Granulicella sibirica: one gene and its partner. The protein of the gene in region 2 interacts with the protein of the main gene of each other region in a pairwise test. Links are inferred from orthologs where the notes say so. Each region holds a gene or a part of one and is shown on either strand. Other genes may lie near its edges.

Evidence for each region. Proteins that work in one complex are often made in the same cells at the same time.
Region 1: the proteins of GRAN_RS13765 (region 2) and rlmB interact in binary tests that used the Escherichia coli proteins (3 or more experiments, as listed by UniProt). The link is inferred for Granulicella sibirica from one-to-one orthologs.

What each region holds. Positions count from the first base shown.
Region 1 is NZ_RDSM01000004.1:224,241-227,276, forward strand. What follows is about bases 7-2,971. They hold rlmB (23S rRNA (guanosine(2251)-2'-O)-methyltransferase RlmB), read left to right. Parts: upstream 7-1,072; coding sequence 1,073-1,870; downstream 1,871-2,971. Other genes in these bases: GRAN_RS22455 (hypothetical protein), read right to left, coding at 7-318; GRAN_RS22460 (RNA polymerase sigma factor), read right to left, coding at 315-947; GRAN_RS22470 (M1 family aminopeptidase), read left to right, coding at 1,867-2,971. Outside these bases: more of GRAN_RS22455, read right to left, coding at 1-6; more of GRAN_RS22470, read left to right, coding at 2,972-3,036. UniProt on the Escherichia coli protein: Specifically methylates the ribose of guanosine 2251 in 23S rRNA.
Region 2 is NZ_RDSM01000002.1:690,160-693,107, reverse strand. The notes cover bases 36-2,912. They hold GRAN_RS13765 (NAD(P)H-hydrate dehydratase), read right to left. Parts: upstream 2,361-2,912; coding sequence 711-2,360; downstream 36-710. Other genes in these bases: GRAN_RS13760 (VWA domain-containing protein), read right to left, coding at 2,408-2,912; tsaE (tRNA (adenosine(37)-N6)-threonylcarbamoyltransferase complex ATPase subunit type 1 TsaE), read right to left, coding at 259-714; GRAN_RS13775 (class I SAM-dependent methyltransferase), read left to right, coding at 36-262. Also shown: more of GRAN_RS13775, read left to right, coding at 1-35; more of GRAN_RS13760, read right to left, coding at 2,913-2,948. UniProt on the Escherichia coli protein: Bifunctional enzyme that catalyzes the epimerization of the S- and R-forms of NAD(P)HX and the dehydration of the S-form of NAD(P)HX at the expense of ADP, which is converted to AMP.

The sequences.
Region 1 (3,036 bases), on a different replicon or contig from region 2:
GCGGCGCACGAGGGCCACGATCAAGAGGGCTCCGGTTACGGGCAGGAACCAGATCAGGAGAAGAGGCAAGTGGAATCGGACATCGGTGGGTGAGAGCTCATACTCGTCGAACATGATCCAAAAAGTGGAGATGAGGATGATCACCAGCGAGGACGCGATGACGAGCGGAGCGAAAAGGGCGCGGTTTCGGCTGCGCTGAGCCTGAAGGTTGCGGGCGCGTTCGCGGACGACGCGATGGGTTCGATTGACCACAGAGGCGCGGTTGGTCGGGTCAGAAGCCGGGGAGAAGGCGTCCGGCTTGGTTGGAACTGGAATCATCGTGCGCCCTCCCGTGCGGGCCGGAGCGTGCGGATACGCTCCATCTCGGGCTTGAGGGCTGCCAGTCCGCGGTAAAGGCGGGACTTGACGGTAGAGAGCGGCGCGCGCGTGACGCCGGCGATCTCTTCGAGCGAGAGCTCTTCGTGGAAGCGAAGGACGAGGACCTCGCGATAGTTGGGTTCTAGGAGAAGAAGGACCTCGGAGAGTTCGGCAGCGTTCTCGCGGGCCTGGAACTGCTCAAGCGGCGAAGGGCCTTCCATGACGATCTCGAAGGGGCGTTCATCGTCTCCGCCTTCGCTCATCTCATCGAGCGAGGACATGGTGCGCTTGCGGGAGAGGTCGATGACGAGATTGCGGGCGATCGTGAAGAGCCAGGTATCGAAGCGGGCACGGCCGTCGTATTGGCCCCCGCGAATGAGAACGCGCATCCACGTCTCCTGGAAGAGGTCTTCGGCGACTTCGCGACGACCGGTCAGGAAGATGAGGTAGCGGAGCAGGCGGTGCTGATAGAGCTCAATGAGGTGATCGAGGAGCTCGGGATCCTGCTTCTTCAGGCCGCGCGCGATCGCAGCGTTTTCGCGCTGGTTGTTCGCAACATGGGTGGCGAGCTGCGCCGCGGTCAAGGTCATGGAAGAAGCGAGCACACTCATTCGACGACCCCCCTTCGGAAAAAGTCTCGAATCACTGTTAAGAATAGCTGAAGGTTGTCTGGACTGCGGCAATTCGTCGGTTCGAGCGGCGGTAAACTGATTGGATGGAAGTTCTTTATGGTGTGCATCCCGTGGAGGAGGCGATTCGGTCGGGTGCACGGGCGCTGGAGTCGGTGATTGTGTCGCGGGAGCGGCGGGACGAGCGGCTGGAGAAGTTGATCGCACTATGCCGGGCTTCGGGTGTCTCGGTGACGATGGAATCCCGCGAGCAGATGACCAGGTTGGCGAAGACGGATCAGCACCAGGGTGTACTGGCTGTCGTAAAGGAACGGGCGTTTCTTTCGGTCGAGGATCTTTTGAAGCGGTCGAAAGGAGCGGAGCAGGAGGACCGAAAGCGGTTCTACCTGGCGTGCGATGGGATCGAGGATCCGCATAACCTCGGGGCGCTGCTGCGGACGGCGGATGCGATCGGGGTGGATGGCGTGATCCTGCCGGAGCGGCGGTCGGCTCCGATTACGGGTACCGTAGCGAAGACGTCGGCGGGGGCTTCGGAGCATATCCGGATCGCGCGGGTGACGAATCTTGTTCGGGCGCTCGAGGTGATGAAGAAGAACAATGTGTGGGTGATCGGGCTTGATGAACGGGGGACGCCAGATTACATGGACTTCGATTTCAAGACGGACTGCGTTCTTGTGCTTGGGCGCGAGGGCGCGGGGCTTCACGACCTGGTGAAGAAGACGTGCGATCACCTGTTGCGGATACCGATGGCGGGTATGGTTTCGTCTCTCAATGTGTCGGTTGCGGGTGCGGTGGTGATGTACGAGGCCGTGCGGCAGAGGAGGCAGGCTCCGGTGGTGAAGGCTCCGGCTGCTCCGAAGAAGTTGAAAGGGTTGGGTTCTTGACGAAGTTTCCGGTTGCTGAGACGTGGTTGATGGCGGGTGCGCTTTGCCTGCCGATGGGTTTGTTCGGACAAGCGACGGCACCGCCAACAGCTCCCGCAGCTACCGATGGGCAGGATCAAGGGCAGCCAGAGCCTATGCCTCCGCCGAAAGGCAAAGTGCTGTTTTCGCGGGACGGTTCGACTGCGGCGGGGACGTCAAAGGTGGCGATTCCGGAGGATGCGAAGATTCTGCCGGAGGTGACCGATGCGGAGCGGGATGCGTTGACCGTATTGGCTTATGACTTCGATGTGCATTTGACGCCTGCGTCCGCTGAGCTTGCGGTTCGGGTTGGGATGACGGTTCGGAATGATGGGGCCGTGCCGCTGACGCGGCTTGTACTTTCGGTGTCTTCTTCGCTGCGATGGGAGAGTTTCTCAGGACAGGTAGCGGGTGGCCAAGGAAAGCTGGCGTTTCTGCAGCACACCACCGACACGGATGCGGATCACACGGGTAAGGTAAGTGAGGCGGTGGTGACGCTTCCGGCGGCGCTGGCTCCGGGTGCGTCGTATGAGCTTGCGGCGGTGTATTCGGGGACCGTCGGGCAGAGTTCGGGGCGGCTGGACCGGATCGGGGCTCCGGCACAGCAGGCACGGCAGGCTGATTGGGATGAGATCGGGCGAGACGGGACGTCTCTGCGTGGATTTGGTGAAGTGCTCTGGTATCCGGTGGCGGCTGCGCCAGTGTTCCTGGGGGATGGAGCGAAGTTTGTGCAGGCGATTGGGCGGGCTCGGTATCGGAACGAGAAGACGACGGGGCGGCTGCGGCTGGCGATCGAGTACGTTGGCGAGGCTCCGCACTCGGCTTACTTTTGCGGGCGGCTGGAGCAGTTGACTGCACATAGCGAGAACCAGAATGTGCCGGTTGCGGAGTCGCCGGGGATTGCGACCGCGGAGTTTCCGATGGAGACGCTTGGGTTCCGGACGCTGAGCCTGTTCGTGACGGATAAGCCGGAGACGATTGCGGAGGGTGGGCTGCTGTCGGCAGTGACGGAGCAGGATGAGGCGTTCAAGAGCTACGAGGCTGCGGCGAGGCTGGTGCAACCGATGCTTGCGGATTGGTTTGGTGCGGCTGGACCGGCGGAACCGCTGCGGATCATCGATCATCCTGGCCAGGCGTTCGAGGATGGG
Region 2 (2,948 bases):
CAAGCTTCTCCGCCGCATCGAGATACAGTTCGCCAACCGCCCCGCCACACTCGACCTTCTCTACGTGAACAGCGAGCACGCCAATTTGGTCGATGCGCACCCTGCCTTCACGCGGCTCTTCTTCGGACCAGTCCCCATGTCCCCCGAAGATCATGCCGCCGACCTGGCCGCAATAGCCGAGCAGACCATGTACGGCTCAACCGGCGACGAAGAGTGTGCGATCTACCGATACACCGGCCGCGCGAAGACGAAGACCGGCTAACCCCGCCACTTCAACTCCAGCAGCCTTTCGCTCTCGACCTCGCCAAGCGCCATCGCCACTTCGGCATCAGCCGCTTCGACCAGGCTCGGAAACTTCTCGCCCCATTCGACTACCACAAGCGACCCAGGCTCCTCGACCATCTCTTCGATGCCAAGCGTAGCCAGCTCCCGCTCCGTCTCCAGGCGGTAGACGTCCAGGTGATACAGCCTCACCTTGCGCCCCTGAAAAGCATGCACAAGCGTGAACGTAGGACTGACGACGTCCTCCTCCTCAGCCGCTCCAAGCGCCGAGGCGATCCCCTTCACCAGCGTCGTCTTGCCCGCCCCTAGATCCCCGCGGAGGATGACCAGCTTGCCCGCCTTCACCAGGATCTCCGACACCATCTCCCCCAGCGCGAGCGTCCCGTTCACGCTCCTGGTCTTGAGCTTCTTCTCCCGCGTCCACTCCCTCATTCATGCACTCCCGCCAGCCAGGTAAACCCATCCTCGTCACGGACCCGGTACCGGAAGGCGTCGCTCAGATGGGACACCGTATCGGTCGCAAGCACCGTATGCTCGTCCATCGCATGCGCCGCGAAGTCTCCAGCAAGCCCGTGCAGATACACAGCCGCCTCAACCGCCCGCGCCACATCCTGCGGAAACTGAGCAATCATCGCGGCAACGATCCCCGTCAAAATATCGCCGCTCCCACCCTTCGCCATCGAAGGATTCCCGGTCGTGTTCACCGCGATGCTCCCATCGGGATGCGCGATCAACGTCCTCCACCCTTTCAGCACAAGCGTCACCCCATGCTCCGTCGCAAACTTCCGCGCCAGCCCAATGCGATCCGCCTCAACCTCTTTCACCGTCATCCCCGCAAGCCGCCCCATCTCGCCCGGATGCGGAGTCAGCACAACCGTCCTACCACCCGCCGCGGCACTCTTCAACAACTCCGTCTTCCCCGCAAACGCATTCAAGGCATCAGCATCGATTACCACCGGCATCGTCGTCTTCGCCACCAACGCCCGCGCAAACTCCGACGCCTCCCCTCGCGTCGAAAGCCCCGGCCCAACAGCAAGCACCGAGATCCCCTTGATCAGCGTCGCCAGCTTTTCCTCTTCAAGATTCGCCATTGAAGCCTCGCCAGCGTCTCCCTCGGCGAGAGCCCGTACCATCAACTCCGGCGTCACCCTCCCCACCTCGTTCGCGATCATCTTCGGCACACCAGCCGTCACCAGCCCCGCACCCGTCCGCAGCGCCGCGAGTGAACTCATCGAAGGCGCGCCAAACGTCCCGTAGCTCCCACCGACAAGCAGCACATGCCCAAACTTGCCTTTATTCCCATTGATATCCCGCCAGGCTTCCGCGATCGCCTTCGACTCACCCGCCCAACTAACCCGCCCAGCCGACTGGATCGCCTCATCCGGCGACCCGATCTCCGCCACCACCACCGGCCCAAACGCATCGCCCGACACCCGCGACGATGCCAGATGCCCAAACACGTGTGCCATCTTCGGAGCCGTAAAGGTCACGACCGCATCCGCTCGGAAAGCACCTTCCGCATTCTGTTCAACCGAATCCGCATCCCAGCCTGAGGGCAAATCGACCGCCACCACCGGAGCCGTGAGCCGGCTAACCCGTTCCTGGGCAACGGCAGCCACTCCACGCAACGGTGCTTTGAAACCCGTCCCAACCACCGCATCAATCAGGAGCTCCGCCCCTTCAAGTGCCGCGCTCTGCTCAAATAATTCTTCTTCCCCAGCGCAGAACTCGATCAGAACGGCTGGTCCGTCATCGTCACCCGTCGCAGCGCCACGAAGGTCATCCAGCATCTTCGCAGGAAGACCCTTGATATCACCCTCCGCGGCCAGCAGAAGCACCGTGACCTCGCATCCTGCGAGCGCGATCAGGCGAGCCGCAACCAGCCCATCCCCACCGTTATTGCCTTTCCCGCAAATTACGGTCACGTGCTTCGCCTCGGGATACTCCCGCAGGCAGAACCGGGCCACCGCGTCTCCGGCCCTTTCCATCAGCTCCTCAAGCGGAATCCCAAACTCCTCCTCGGTTCGCTTGTCTACCGCGCCCATCTCCGCCGCCGTCAGAACCTGCATCATGGTCATAAATCCTCATCTCTATGATGAAGGAAACCGGCGATGCGCGTCCTGGTTTAGGGCTGCGCGTAATATCCATCCCGCGTCCGCGCAATGAGCCCAGGCTTCTCCACCTTCACCTCGATGTGGTGATATTCATCTGGCTTGTCCGCCGGAGCCGGTTCGAACGATATCTGGTAGTAGGCGTCCGTATCCGAGACGGCTTTCTGGAGCATTGCCCTGACATCGTTGCTCGAGGTCAGCGTAAGGCCGCCGCTCTGCCGCGCCAGCACTTGTAGACCCAGGTCTCCCAGATCCGTCTTTCCCGAATTGGGTACCCCCTTCAGGTAGTTCTCGTAGTAGAAGGCTGCCGAGAGATTCTCCGTCGGACCAAGCGGGTTCAGATTGTAGAGAGTAATTCCGGCCTCGCGCATCGCGGTCGAGGTATCGACGATTGTCCGAAAGATGCGTTCGCGCTCCTTCATCGAAAGATCGACACCTGCTCCCGAAAGCAGCGGCCACCCGGGCGAGACCCACAGAACGAGCTTCCGTCCGGGACGAGGCCCTTCGCGCGCCATCAACTGCCGAAGCGCCTCGAGCGACAGTTGCAGTCGATCC